4 regions of the Bacillus sp. C1 genome follow, and region 1 is predicted to be linked to each of the others. Evidence: riboswitches for the same ligand, from Rfam matches in the RefSeq annotation. Region 1 holds a riboswitch; each other region holds the start of a gene.
What was found. Region 1 has a riboswitch for thiamine pyrophosphate ahead of tenA (thiaminase II). Riboswitches for the same ligand answer to the same signal wherever they lie in the genome.
Positions count from the first base shown of each region.

Region 1 (3,630 bases):
ACCTTCATGAATGTTTCCTCCAACTAATAAGTTTCTTTTCTAATATAGAAACAAGTAATACAAAGAAAATAGCTAATAATGATAAGAGTACAATCGGTGCAAATACGCCTGCCCCATCTAATTGCGTCATCATTCGTTTACTAAAGTATCCTAAGCCGGCTTGTGCACCAAGCCACTCACCAATTGCCGCACCAATGACACTAAGTGGAACGGCAATTTTCAAAGCAGAGAAAAAGTACGGAAGTGCAGATGGCAACTTTAACTTTAGAAAAATATCTTTTTTCGTCGCGCCGTATGTTACCAAAAGCTCCTCCCATTCTTTTTTCGTGCTCCGCAGTCCATCATACGTATTTACTGCAATTGGGAAGAATGTAATCAAAACTGTAACGATTACTTTGCTCCAAATGGAATATCCAAACCATAAGACGAATAATGGCGCTAGCGCCGTTATTGGAATCGTTTGTGAAGCAACTAGTAACGGGTAAAATGCTCGTTCCATCCATATGCTAGCATTCATTAATATCGCTAAGCCAACACCCAGTACGACAGAAATAACAACTCCAATTAAGACTACATATAAAGTTGCCGGCAAATGAACAGTAAATAATATTTCACGCAGCGCCCACATTTTAACTAAAATTGCAGTAGGAGATGGCAAAATGTACATCTCGTCTACAATTCTAGCCCCCACTTCCCAGGCTACGAGCAGTATGCTACTCAAAATCAGCGCAGGCAATAACTCCGTCACTCGTTTCATACGAGCACCTGCCTTTTTAGCATACTAAGTAGCTCATCCTTTAAGGCTAATATTTCGGGCCTATGCAAATCTTTTCTTGAACGATCCATTCCAAGCGGTACGATTCGCTCGGTCAAAGTTGTAATAGGTTGCTCAGTCACAACTAAAATTCGGTTAGAAAGAAAAAGCGCTTCCTCTACATCGTGTGTAATAAATAAAATTGTTTTTTGCCACTGTTCCCATTGTTCAAACAACCATTCTTGCAGCGTTGCTTTCGTTAATGCGTCTAGTGCACTAAACGGTTCATCTAACAATAAAATATCCCCACCCGTTAATAAAGTTCGAATAAAAGATACTCGTTGCCGCATACCACCTGATAAATCTTTCGGATATTTGTTCTCGTATCCTTGTAAACCAAATTGTTGTAACAGTTCCTTTGCTTTTACATGTGCTTCTTTTTTCTTTGCACCTTGACATTCTAATGGCAAGGCCGCATTTTCGATAATTGTTCTCCACGGCAAAAGCATATCTTTTTGCGGCATATATCCTACAGGGTGACTCTTTGTTTCTGTCAGCTGAATCGTTCCAGCCGCCGCATCTTCTAACCCTGTAATTAAACGAAATAATGTACTTTTGCCACAGCCACTCGGTCCAATGATGCTAACAAACTCTTTTTCTTGTATAGAAACATTTAGCCCATTAAGAATTGGCTTTTCATCATAATGAAATAAAACATTATGAAACTGTAGTATGCTCTTGCTCCTCAAAACCCCACATCTCCTTACGATATGCCATATCCCAGAATAAATATTCAAATCGGCTGGAATATAAGAAAATCTCTTCTAATCGAGCTAACTCTTGTTCAGATTTCCCATCAGCTAGTTCATTTAACAAGTCCATTAACCAAATGCAGAGGTTTCCGTATTCTTCGGAGCTATACCCTTGAATCCACTCCCCAAAAAATTCGTGATCCCTCGCGGATGGAATATCATTTAAACGCTTTCCAATTTCCCAATAGCTCCACATACACGGGAGAAGTGCTGCAATTAATTCCGCAAGTGTACCATTTTGAGATACTGACATCATATAGTTTGTATACGCTAAATTTTTAGCAGATGGCTTTGCTTCTTCCATCTCTTGTACAGAAATACCAAGACGCTTTGCATACTGTTTATGAATTGTCATTTCTCCATTTAGAATGCCATCTATTTGCTCTGCAAATTTCGCCATCACTTGTGGATTATTTGCTTTCACAACACCAATTGCATATAATTTTGCATAGTCTAGCAAATATAAATAATCTTGTATGATGTAATATTGAAATCTATCTTTTTCTAACGTACCATCCCCCATTCCAGTTACAAACGGATGATTATGACTTTTCTCCCAAACCGGCTGCACCGTTTCAAACAATCTCTCACAAAACTTCATTTCTATTTCCCCTTCCTTATATGTATTTATCCAAATAAAAAACCACTTCTATATAAGAAGTGGTTACAGCAAATAAAAATACATTTATTCGTTGTTCCACTTCCCTTCGCTAGTATTATCTAGATCAGGTCCGTAAGGGTTAAGGATTATTCCTCTCTCAGCCTATAAAGCACCCCTAGTGGTTTTCATTATTAAATTATGAAATAAAAAAGCCCCGTTTCTTTACGCAAAGAAACGGGGACCTACTACTCAAGTCCGAATTGCTTCCCTACGCTAGCATAATCTAGATCAGGTAGTTAAAGGATCAAAGACTTCCGGTCTTACTCTCAACTGGCAACACCAGCTCTCCTAGCATAATATGAAATTACCATAGTCAGTATAACACTGTCATAGGTCATCAGCAACTGTTTTACCTTCGTACATTCTTATTTATATATAAATCCATTTTGATTTTCTAACAGATACATTATGGTTATGAAAAACAGACAGAGATCCTCTCTCCCATCTAAAAAGAAATGGTTTTTATGTCAGTTTTTCAATTTGTATTTATATATAATTGGCATATTGTCCATATTCTAATAGTTATTTATCTATTATTCTTGTCATATATTTCAATTTCATTAAAAAATAGTTTTTTGTTCTTATTTCCTATTACAGTTATGTGAACTATGCACAAAGCATTATATCTTTATACTATAATAAAAAACATATGAATACATCTATGGGAGGGCTAATATTAGATGAAACAGAAAGCTCCAGCTTTAACTACAGTCGCATCTCTACTTCCACCTATAAATCAAGTAGATACACGTACTGTAACAGCTCAACAATTGTCTGCACAAAACACTCAATCTATAAAAACCAATCCAAAAACATTATATTCTAATAATGAAATAAATACAAGAGCTAATAACTCTTTAACAAAACATAACCGCAGTAAGTCCACTTCATTATTTAGTTCGGTGGTAATACTATATGCCGCGTAATATCCCTTTAATCATTGAATATTTGGCTTTTCTCGGATTAATCTGTTGCTTAATAATTTACAATACGAACATTGTGTTTTTAAGTATTATTATCGCTTTTGTTGCCCTCGAAGCTTTAATGGAAGCATTCAAAATCCGACTAAAAAAGCAAATTTCTCATATATATACTGCACTTTTCATTATAAGCGGTTTAATTGTAAATATTATTTATAGTGGGTTCCATATCGCTGCTATACTCCCTGTATTTTTTATTGGAGTGCTCCTTTTTATTTCCCAATATATTTATATTCCTGATCACCGTAAGAAGCAACAAGAAAGAGCTGAAGCTTAAACTACAAAAGGGGACCTCAATCGAAGTGAGATCCCCTTTTGTATATATAACAACTTCTCTTTATCCACACGCATACCGTTCATAAATAAAGCTTAAATTATACTTCTTCTCTAAGCTCATTCGTTGTTCATCATCACACCAGTAAA
Region 1 covers NZ_JBTMZT010000002.1:3,145-6,774, reverse strand. The annotation lists gene ACX5JI_RS06655 (ABC transporter substrate-binding protein) at 1-8, opposite strand, end outside; gene ACX5JI_RS06650 (ABC transporter permease) at 5-757, opposite strand; gene ACX5JI_RS06645 (ABC transporter ATP-binding protein) at 754-1,503, opposite strand; gene tenA (thiaminase II) at 1,472-2,167, opposite strand; TPP riboswitch at 2,252-2,354, opposite strand; TPP riboswitch at 2,416-2,527, opposite strand; gene ACX5JI_RS06635 (hypothetical protein) at 2,908-3,153, shown strand; gene ACX5JI_RS06630 (hypothetical protein) at 3,143-3,484, shown strand; gene ACX5JI_RS06625 (DUF3965 domain-containing protein) at 3,545-3,630, opposite strand, start outside.

Region 2 (3,630 bases), on a different contig from region 1:
GCGATTTTAGTGTCCATTTCTACAGCGTTAGTTGGTCCCATTACATTTTTAGGACTACTCGTCGTAAACGTGGCACGCGAATGTTTACGTACATACAAGCACAAATATTTAATAGCAGGTTCTATCTTTATTAGTATTATTGCCCTAGTTGGGGGACAGTTAATTGTCGAAAGAGTATTTGAATTTAATACGACTTTAAGTGTCATTGTGAATTTTGTTGGTGGAGTATACTTCATCTATCTTCTATTAAAGGAGAGCAAGACATGGTAGAAGTAAGAAATGTATCAAAGCAATATGGAAATAAAAATGTTGTTGAAGATGTTTCTATTAAAATAGCAAAAGGGAAAATCACATCTTTTATTGGACCGAATGGAGCTGGGAAAAGTACAGTTCTTTCCATGATAAGTAGGTTATTAAAAAAAGATGCTGGTGAAATTTATATAGAGGATAAGGAAATTGGCGAATGGAATAGTAATGAACTTGCCAAAAAAATCTCTATTTTAAAGCAAACGAATCATATTAATTTAAGACTTACAATTCGGGAATTAGTTAGTTTTGGAAGGTTTCCATATTCACAAGGAAATCTGTCGAAAGAAGATTGGAATCATATTGAGGAAGCCATTCGCTATATGGAACTTGAAGATATCCAATATAAGTACTTAGACCAGCTTAGTGGTGGGCAAAGGCAAAGAGCTTATATCGCAATGGTCATTGCTCAAAATACAGAATATATTTTGCTAGATGAGCCACTTAACAATTTAGATATGAAACATTCCGTTCAAATTATGAAAGTGCTGAGACGCTTAGTTGAAGAACTTGGTAAAACAATTGTAATTGTCATTCATGACATTAACTTTGCTTCTTGTTACTCAGATCGGATCGTTGCTTTGAAAGATGGAAAAGTTATGAAAGAAGGAGCAACAGATGAGATTATAGATCCGGCCGTTTTGAAAGATATTTATGATATGGATATTCATATTGAAGAAATAGCAGGAAATAACATTTGTATTTACTTTTCATAGTGGAAGTTATTTTGATAGTACTAACTTACTATCGATTTAAAATAATTTTAAAAAATTTATAGAGGTGATTGAAGTGAAGAAATTAGCAATGTTACTATTAACATTCATGCTTGCTATTGTTGCTGTAGCATGTAGTAATAACGCTTCTTCTGAGAAGAAAACGGAAGCAAGTGAAAGTAAAGAAATTACCATTAAGCACAAATTAGGAGAAACGAAAGTTAAAACAAATCCGAAAAAAGTTGTCGTATTTGACTTCGGTTCTTTAGATACGTTAGATAAATTAGGTGTTGACGTAGCTGGTGTACCACAAAAGAATATTCCAGAATATCTTTCTAAATATAAAGATAAAAAGTATACAAACGTTGGTGGTTTAAAAGAGCCAGATTTTGAAAAAATTAATGAAATCGCACCGGATTTAATTATCATTTCTGGTAGACAATCTGATTCATACAAAGAATTTGAAAAAATTGCCCCAACAATTTATGTAGAACAAGATACAAAAGAGTATATGAAATCATTTAAAGACAACACAGAAATGTTAGCGAAAATCTTTGGTAAAGAAGATAAAGCGAAAAAAGAAATTGCAGCAGTTGAAAAAGACGTAAAAGCATTGAATGAAAAAGCTACAAAGAGTGATAAAAAAGGTTTAATTATCTTAGCAAATGATGGTCAAGTAAGTGCATATGGTCCAAATTCTCGTTTTGGTATTATTCATGACGTATTTGGTGTAGCTCCTGTTGATACAGGACTGAAAGCAGATACACATGGTAATAAAATTTCATTTGAATATATCTTAGAGAAAAACCCAGATTACTTATTTGTAATCGATCGGGGTGCTGTTGTTGGCGGGAAATCTTCTGCGAAACAAGTTGTAGAAAATGAAATTGTTAGCAAAACAAACGCTGCGAAAAATGGTAATGTAATCTATCTAGATGCAAACTACTGGTACCTATCTGGCGGCGGACTTGAGTCTGTTTCAGAGATGGTAAAAGAAGTATCTAAAGGCTTAAAATAATGTACAAAAGAGTGAGAGGAATTTTAATTTCCTCTCACTCTTTTTTAAAATCGTGGTTATAAAAAAAGAAGTCCTCAGCTTATTTCCTCCTTCTGTTTTCACATGGAATGGTGCTAAAAAAGAGAGGTTTTAATATCAGATGTTTAACTTGTTATTTTAAGAGAATAAGAGTAGACTCTGAAGTAGATGAATAAGAAAACACATGGGAGTTTGTGGATGCAGACTGAGAGTACGGCTAAACCGCCGTTGACCATTAGAACCTGTTGGATAATGCCAGCGTAGGGAGAGTGTACAAGCACATGTTCAGACACTTTGCATACGCAAAGTGTCTTTTTGTGTATCTCCCATTACTAAGTTAGGAGATGAGAAGAATGAATATACAAGAAATCATAAAAGTAGTCGAAGTAGTGAGAGAGTCTAATCCACTTGTGCATAATATTACAAATGTTGTTGTGACAAATTTTACAGCTAATGGTTTGCTTGCGTTAGGGGCGTCGCCAGTTATGGCGTATGCAAAAGAAGAAGTAGCGGAAATGGCTCGTATTGCAGGAGCACTCGTTTTAAATATGGGTACACTTCGTCCTGAAGACGTAGAAGCGATGCTTCTTGCTGGGAAATCAGCAAACATGCACGATGTACCAGTATTATTTGATCCAGTTGGTGCAGGAGCAACCTCTTACCGAACAGAGGTTGCAACATATATACCGAGTGAAGTGAAGTTAGCGATGATTCGCGGAAATGCAGCAGAAATTGCGAATGTAATTAATGAAAAATGGGAAATTAAAGGTGTCGATGCCGGAAATGGAAACGGTGATGTTGTAGGAATTGCGAAACAAGCAGCAGATGAACTAGATACAGTTGCAGTGATTACTGGAAAAGAAGACGTTGTAACAGATGGTGAGCGAACAATAATTGTTCGTAACGGTCATCCCATTTTAACGAAAGTAACAGGGACCGGTTGTCTATTAACTTCTGTAATGGGAGCATTTGCGGCAGTGGAAAAGGATTATGTAAAAGCGGCAGTTGCTGCATTAACCTTTTATGGTGTGGCGGCAGAAATCGCTGCAAGTAAAACGGTAGAGAAAGGACCAGGAAGTTTCCAAATTGAGTTTTTGAATCAATTAGCAAACGTTACTGCTATTGAGGTTGAACGATATGGAAATATTCAAGAGGTGCAGTAAGAAGGGATGAGGGAAATGGCACGTATTGAAGCAGAGAAAATGTCCAAATTATTGCAAGTCTATTTTATTATGGGTAGTAACAACTGCCAAAAGAATCCGTTACAAGTAATGAAAGAAGCGCTCGATGGTGGAGTGACCCTTTTTCAATTTCGTGAAAAGGGTAAGGGAGCTTTAATTGGAAAAGAACGGGTCCACTTTGCAAAAGAGTTACAAGCACTTTGTAAAGAACATGGTGTTCCATTTATCGTAAATGATGATGTAGACTTAGCAATTGAATTAGATGCAGACGGTGTTCATGTCGGACAAGATGATGAAGGAATTACATCAGTCCGTAAAAAAATGGGTGATAAAATTGTTGGGGTATCTGCTCATACGATAGAGGAAGCGCACTTTGCCATTGCAAATGGAGCGG
Region 2 covers NZ_JBTMZT010000005.1:105,897-109,526, forward strand. The annotation lists gene ACX5JI_RS16575 (iron chelate uptake ABC transporter family permease subunit) at 1-270, shown strand, start outside; gene ACX5JI_RS16580 (iron ABC transporter ATP-binding protein) at 264-1,022, shown strand; gene ACX5JI_RS16585 (siderophore ABC transporter substrate-binding protein) at 1,096-2,037, shown strand; TPP riboswitch at 2,230-2,339, shown strand; gene thiM (hydroxyethylthiazole kinase) at 2,409-3,218, shown strand; gene thiE (thiamine phosphate synthase) at 3,234-3,630, shown strand, end outside.
Region 2: another riboswitch for thiamine pyrophosphate. It lies ahead of thiM (hydroxyethylthiazole kinase); the one in region 1 lies ahead of tenA (thiaminase II).

Region 3 (3,630 bases), on a different contig from region 1:
TTCTACCGTTACCCCGCTCCAGTTCCCTACATATTCATAAGAACCTGTTAGCGCATTAAACAATGATGTTTTCCCTGTATTCGGGTTCCCTAATAACGCAACCTTATTCACGCTAATTCCACCTTTATCATTTTCGCGTCACAATGACGAATGCTAATAAGTTGCCCGCGGCACTCTAATGTACATGGACCTTTGAACATCGCTTTTTGTTTCATACGAAGTTCACTCCCCTCTGAAAGGCCGAACGCAGCTAATCTACGCTTTAATAACTTATCTAGTGACTGGATGTTTTTCACTACTACTTTCTCACCTATTTGAATATCAACTAAACTCATAATCTCCCCCCCAAAAAAGAGAATGATAATTATTTTCAGAAGGATTATATCATATCCTATTTATGAAGTACTATATCTTTTTTTTTATATTTATTAACAGTTTCGGACAATTATATTCAAATAGTTTTTTACACTATATAACCATTTGAAATATTTCAACATGCAAGTCACTACTATGAAGAAAAAAGGCTCTAATCGCTTCTATCCTTGCTCAAAATTTCTCTTTAAGCTCAAAAAATTTATGTATATATAAGGTTCATCACCATAAGTTGGGAATGAGACATATAGAGAAGGGGTACACTCCATTCCAAGTGGACGCTTTCCGTCCTTGTATTAAAAATGAATCATTTTCCAAAAATCCCCCCATGTTACGGTGATGAACCTATACCTATATAAATCCATTTTGATTTTTCGACACATAACCCGCTGCTGTGGAGAACAAAAAGTGCTCTACACTCTTGTTTCAACTTGGCATGGGGCAGGAAGAGGGGCTGACCGCTTCTATGCATGCCGGATGCTCTCTCCCACCTAAAAAGAATGGTTTGATGTTAGTTTTTCAATTTGTATTTATATATAAACGCCATTTGCCATTCTCATCCATTTCAATTACAATAAACCTAGCAAATAAAGAATCTCGTTATCACAGGGGGAGCCTCGTTGCTGAGAGGGAACACTTCGTTCCGACCCTTAGAACCTGTTAGTTAATGCTAACGTAGGAATTGTGCAAACGTCGAAATACATATAGCTCCTCATTTTCTATTTACGTATTTCCTATCTCCCTATGGTAATTTATTCTTTTTTTGTGCAACTTACATTTAGGGGGAATGACAACATGCGTAACACCAATTTACAAGCGATGATTGAAGCGGCTATCCTTGCAGCCTTTGCCTTGATCATCGACATTTTACCACTCTCAATTAAACTTCCAACAGGTGGTTCCATTTCATTTGCTATGATTCCTATTTTTATAATTGCATACCGCTGGGGATTTAAAACGGCTTTCTTAGGTGGATTAATCTGGGGACTACTACAAATCGTAGTCGGAGATGCGTATATTTTAACGCCTATACAAGCATTTATTGAATACTTTATTGCCTTTGCTTTTATCGGTTTTGCTGGTTTATTCTACCGCCCGATTCAGAAAGCACTTGCGAATACCCAATATTCTTCTGACGAACAACAAGGCATTGGTAGCCGTAAAGAAAAACCAATAGAAAAGAATAGCCAAGGAAAAAAGGCACTTGCTTACATTATCCTTGCTACATTTGTCGGCAGCTTAGCACGTTATTTCTGTCACTTTATTGCCGGTGTTATCTTTTTTGGACAATACGCACCGAAAGGACAATCAGCTTTCCTTTATTCATTAATTGTTAACGGCAGTACGATGCTTGCTTCATTTGCATTATGTACAGTATTACTCTTGCTTCTCTTTACAACTTCACCACGCTTATTTAAAAGCACAAGTGTATATAATACAAACACAAAAAAGAAGAGTGCCTAAATAGGTGCTCTTCTTTTTTGTAACTAACTCTTGATGGAGCATAAAAAATGGTGAATGAAATTTTATCCCGCATTAACGGGCAGTAAGACTCCCACCTCAAAATACAGCAAAAGCAAAAAAGTTAGGTGGGAGAGCAACTGCCCGTAAAAGCCCGATTCGTGAGGGCTAATAATCAGTGGGGGATGAAGACCCCCTCCACTGATTAAAGTTTCACTTTATCAGCGATTTTTCAAATATATCAACTGTTTCTCACAATATATCGGTCGCAACTTTGAATATATCAGCGATTCGACAAAGGATATCGACAAGCCAACAAAAAACGACAAAAAACACAAGAGCCCCTAGCTCCTGTTTTCCCTTCTTTCATTTTGCATCAACGGCAATTAACTTCGCTTCAATAATATATCGATTTGGCGCATCCCCTATATAATTGAATGGATAACAAGTCGTAAGTGTTAATGTTGATGCTTCTTTTTTTACAATCACTGTGCGATCATCTGCGCTTGTAATCCACTTTCTTTTAATTTCATACGTATACATTTTATGATCGTATTCAACAATGAGCGTATCCTTTTCTTTCAGTTCTCCTAACTCTGTAAATACAGTATCACGATGACCACTCAGTACCGTGTGCCCTCCTTCAGATGGAGCTGTTGTAATATCACTAACAAACATACCAACACCTTTTTTTAAAGTCGTATCATTTGTCCCCCAGTATATAGAGAACTTCTTCTTTATTTTTGGAATACTTAATAGCGCTACTTTTTCACCTTCTTGATATTGCATTTGCGAAGAAGGTATTTGAGAATTTACAAGTGTTTTAATGGAATACCCCTTTGATTTTATCTTTTCAAAATGCTGCACTTCTTCTGCTGTTAACTCTTGTGCTGCACTTTTTCCTTTATACCATTCAAAAGAATAATACCCTCCTATAAGAACACCAAGTATCATGAAAACAAGTCCAATACGATTTACAACTCTCACTTTTAATCCCTCCATGCAAAAAATGGTAGGAGAATCCTACCATTTTTAATATGTGAAGTTATCCTATTCTTTATAGACAAATTAAAAATTCATTTGTTATTTTATTTTTACGGCAAGTATCCAAACAATGATCTTAACGCTACAAAGCATGTACTTACTATCTCCAAATAGCTATATAGCTAAACATAAAAAAAGTATTGCAGATTTCTCTACAATACTTTTTAGTGTCTCAGTATTCACTTATTACTTTCCTGTTACTCTAGAATAGGAGGGTCTGGAGCGATACCCATTTGTCTTGACTCAGTTTTCCTAAATTGGTTAGTGACGTTACACTTACGACGTTGAATACTCCATGCCTGTAAAGGATTTGTGAAAATGACTCTTCGCTCTTCATTAGGGGTCTCTTCTTCAAATTTACAACTTTCGCTCCATTTACACCACTTCATTGTAAACTTGGAAGAAGAATGATCGCTTTCTCGATCAAACAAATACGAAAAACTCATATCTCCAGCTAACGTAACTGTATTACTAGCTGATAACAAAGCGATGGTCATCCAACGTCTCTCCATTCCCTCCTACCCCATTTCACAGTGCCTAAAGCTTATTTTACCTAAAATGTGCTTGCCTTTTACCTTACACCTATAAGTCTATCTAAAAAACGACTACGCAACTATCGATTTTTCTTACAAATCACCTTACATTTTTGTAAGAAACAAAAAAACCTCCATCTCAACGAATGAAGGTTTTCAATCACTTTTCATCTATATATTTTTTCATATCATCTAATCCGGCTTCATACAGTTGCAGCAT
Region 3 covers NZ_JBTMZT010000016.1:48,057-51,686, reverse strand. The annotation lists gene feoB (ferrous iron transport protein B) at 1-111, opposite strand, end outside; gene ACX5JI_RS24285 (FeoA family protein) at 108-335, opposite strand; TPP riboswitch at 971-1,072, shown strand; gene thiT (energy-coupled thiamine transporter ThiT) at 1,168-1,836, shown strand; gene srtD (class D sortase, LPxTATN-specific) at 2,200-2,820, opposite strand; gene ACX5JI_RS24270 (hypothetical protein) at 3,075-3,389, opposite strand; gene ACX5JI_RS24265 (hypothetical protein) at 3,571-3,630, opposite strand, start outside.
Region 3: another riboswitch for thiamine pyrophosphate. It lies ahead of thiT (energy-coupled thiamine transporter ThiT); the one in region 1 lies ahead of tenA (thiaminase II).

Region 4 (3,630 bases), on a different contig from region 1:
CTCTCGCTGCTTGCGAGTATTCGTACCCCATCTCAAATTCAATTATTGATATAAATGACTACCAGTTTCTTTAAATTCTTCTGCTTTCTCTTTCATACCTTTTTCAATTGCTTCTGTTGTTTCTAAATCATTTTCTTTCGCATATTCACGAATGTCATGCGAAATTCTCATACTACAGAACTTCGGACCACACATGGAACAGAAATGAGCTGTTTTTGCTCCTTCTGCTGGCAATGTTTCGTCGTGGAAATCCATTGCACGTTCAGGATCTAACGATAAGTTAAATTGATCGCGCCAGCGGAATTCAAAACGAGCTTTTGAAAGTGCATCATCACGTTGGTGTGCTGTTTTGTGTCCTTTCGCAAGGTCAGCCGCATGCGCTGCAATTTTATACGTAATAACCCCTTCGCGAACGTCATCTTTATTTGGCAAACCTAAATGCTCTTTCGGTGTTACATAGCAAAGCATTGCTGTACCAAACCAGCCGATCATCGCTGCACCAATCGCAGATGTAATATGGTCATAACCTGGTGCAATATCCGTTGTTAAAGGTCCGAGTGTATAGAACGGTGCACCTTGGCAAATATCAAGTTCTTTATCCATATTCTCTTTAATTAAGTGCATCGGTACATGACCTGGTCCTTCAATCATAACTTGAACATCGTGCTTCCAAGCAATTTTCGTTAACTCACCAAGCGTTTCAAGCTCAGAGAATTGTGCTTCATCATTTGCATCCGCAATCGAACCTGGACGTAATCCATCTCCTAAAGAGAATGACACGTCATATTGTTTCATAATTTCACAAATCTCTTCAAAGTGAGTATATAAAAAGTTTTCTTTATGATGATATAAACACCACTGCGCCATAATAGACCCGCCGCGTGAAACAATCCCTGTCGTACGTTTTGCTGTAATTGGAATGTAACGAAGTAATACACCTGCATGAATTGTAAAATAGTCAACGCCTTGCTCTGCCTGTTCAATTAACGTGTCGCGATATACTTCCCACGTTAAATCTTCAGCAATGCCATTTACTTTTTCTAGCGCTTGGTAAATCGGCACTGTTCCAACTGGTACAGGAGCGTTGCGAATAATCCATTCGCGAGTTGTATGAATATTTTTCCCTGTCGATAAATCCATAATTGTATCTGCGCCCCAGCGCGTTGCCCATGTCATCTTCTCTACTTCTTCTGCAATGGAAGAAGAAACAGCAGAGTTGCCGATATTGGCATTTACTTTCACATGGAAATTGCGGCCAATAATCATCGGTTCTGCTTCTGGGTGATTAATGTTTGCTGGTAAAATAGCGCGTCCTTCGGCAATTTCTTTTCGAACAAACTCAGGCTCTACCCCTTCACGAATCGCAATATATTCCATCTCAGATGTAATGATGCCGTTACGTGCATAGTGCATCTGCGTCACATTTGCACCTTTTCTTGCACGAAGTGGCCTGCGATCCATCTGCGGAAACACAGGAGTATGGTTAGATGCTGCTTTTACACCATCATCTTCTGGCTTAATTTCGCGCCCTTCATACTCCTCTACATCTCCGCGCTCAACAATCCAGCTGCGGCGAGGTGTTGGAATCCCTTTTTCTAGCTCTACTTTGTACTCAGGATCTGTGTACGGACCACTTGTATCGTAAACACGAATGGATGGATTTGGTACACCGTTTGTATCACTTTGCTCAATCTCACGCATCGGTACTTTCATACCTTCACGCGGACCATCAATATAAACTTTCTTACTCCCTGGTAAACTCGACTTCAATTCAATTTGCTCAGCTGAAACAGATTGCTTCATAATTTGTGTTTCCTCCCCTTTATCGTTTCAAGAAACCTTCCTTACTCAGAGCCTCCAACCAACCCTGAGTAATTTCAGCTATCTTGATTTGCACTTCATCCGACCAGAGTGATCGGTTCAGCTTTAGGACGAGAAGAGAACTTGTGGCCAGCGCATGCCAAAATAAAAAGAGCCAGGTCCATAGTAAAACAAGGACCTGGCTCATAAAGACATCGTTATGTAAAGCCGTTAACTTCCCTACGCTGGTACGAGCCAGATCAGGTCCAAAGGGTTAAGAAGTTCTCGCGCTTCTCTCTCAGCCCACGCACAGCTTGGGCACCCCTAGTTTATCACTGATTTAATTTTCAATACTTTCTCATCATACACGATAATCAGAAAAATGCAAAGAACCAAATTTTAATTTTTGACTTTATATTTCATGTAAAACTTTAATCAGTGGGATCGTTCTATCCCTCACTGATTATACGCTAAACAACTACAATTTTTAATTCAAGACTTACGTAACTTCTTCCCTTCGCAACTTTGTCACAAAAAGCTTTTATTCACGCAGATTGTGTATAGCATGTTTTGTCTTTTCTAATTGCTGTACGGTAAATTCATATTGAGAAGATGAGTATGCAAAGAAAACAACATCGACTACTAATAGTTGAGCAAATCTAGAACTTGTTGCTGCACTACGAATTTTTGCTTCCGGTGCTCGTGCTGTAAATAAAGATACATCTGCTAGCTCAGCAATCTTACTATTTCCTAAACGTGAAAGGCTAATGGTCTTTAATCCAAGCTCTTTTGCTGTTTTCATTAGTTCTATTACGTCTCTCGTTTCTCCACTATAAGAAATCCCCCAAAATAATGCATTTTCAGATTGAGTCGCCATTGCTACTGCTAACAAATGACGGTCTGAAATTGCATAAGCTTTTTTACCTAAACGAATCCATTTCTGCGCTACATCCTCTGCAATAAGAAAAGATGCTCCCACACCATAAATATAAATAACTTCTGCCTCTTTTAAGAAATGAACTACTTTTCCAATCGATTCCGTTTCCAATTGGCCCACTGTATCATGAAGTGTTTGCACTGTATTCGATAACGTTTTATCAATAATTGACTGCACTTTTTCATTCGGTTCAATATCAAAATATCCTACAGGATGTACATGCTCTACTTCAGCATATAGACGTGCTTTCAAATCCGGAAAACCAGCCACCCCTAATGATCGGCAAAAGCGAACCACAGCCGCACTACTTGCGTCTGCTTCTTTTGCTAATTGATGTATCGTCATCTGGGTTACTTCCTTTGCATGAGAAAGAATATATTCTGCTATTTTTTTCTCCGAATCAGGTAACTCCCCTAAAACTAACTCTACTTGTGTTCGAATACTATTCACCGGCAATTATTTCAGCTTCTTTCTATTTATACTTTATTTCACTATAGCATTTCTTCTTACAAAAATACCTATGACCAGTTTTTTTCCTCTAGTACATAGGTATTGCCCTCTTCGTTATTGAAATTTAATTTTCGTTCCTGCTCTCACATACTCTAACAGATTTACATATTCATCATGTATATTTCCAACGTTATTTACTCGCGGATCCTCTGGTAAATCTTGTTTCATAATTTGTGTTTCACCAATATATCGTAAATACTTAGCATTATCTACAGTAATTGTTCCTATCAATCTTTCGCCGGATTTTGTAGTCGTATATAACGCTTCTTTCTTAGAAAACAATTCTCTTCCTTGTTCAATTCTTATAACAGCTTCTGATTCATCAAGACGATTGTTATAAATCATGTCTTTTGGAATGTAAGGAGACAACTCACTTGTAGGTA
Region 4 covers NZ_JBTMZT010000004.1:277,226-280,855, forward strand. The annotation lists gene thiC (phosphomethylpyrimidine synthase ThiC) at 43-1,803, opposite strand; TPP riboswitch at 2,021-2,136, opposite strand; gene ACX5JI_RS15190 (MurR/RpiR family transcriptional regulator) at 2,342-3,187, opposite strand; gene ACX5JI_RS15195 (MupG family TIM beta-alpha barrel fold protein) at 3,302-3,630, opposite strand, start outside.
Region 4: another riboswitch for thiamine pyrophosphate. It lies ahead of thiC (phosphomethylpyrimidine synthase ThiC); the one in region 1 lies ahead of tenA (thiaminase II).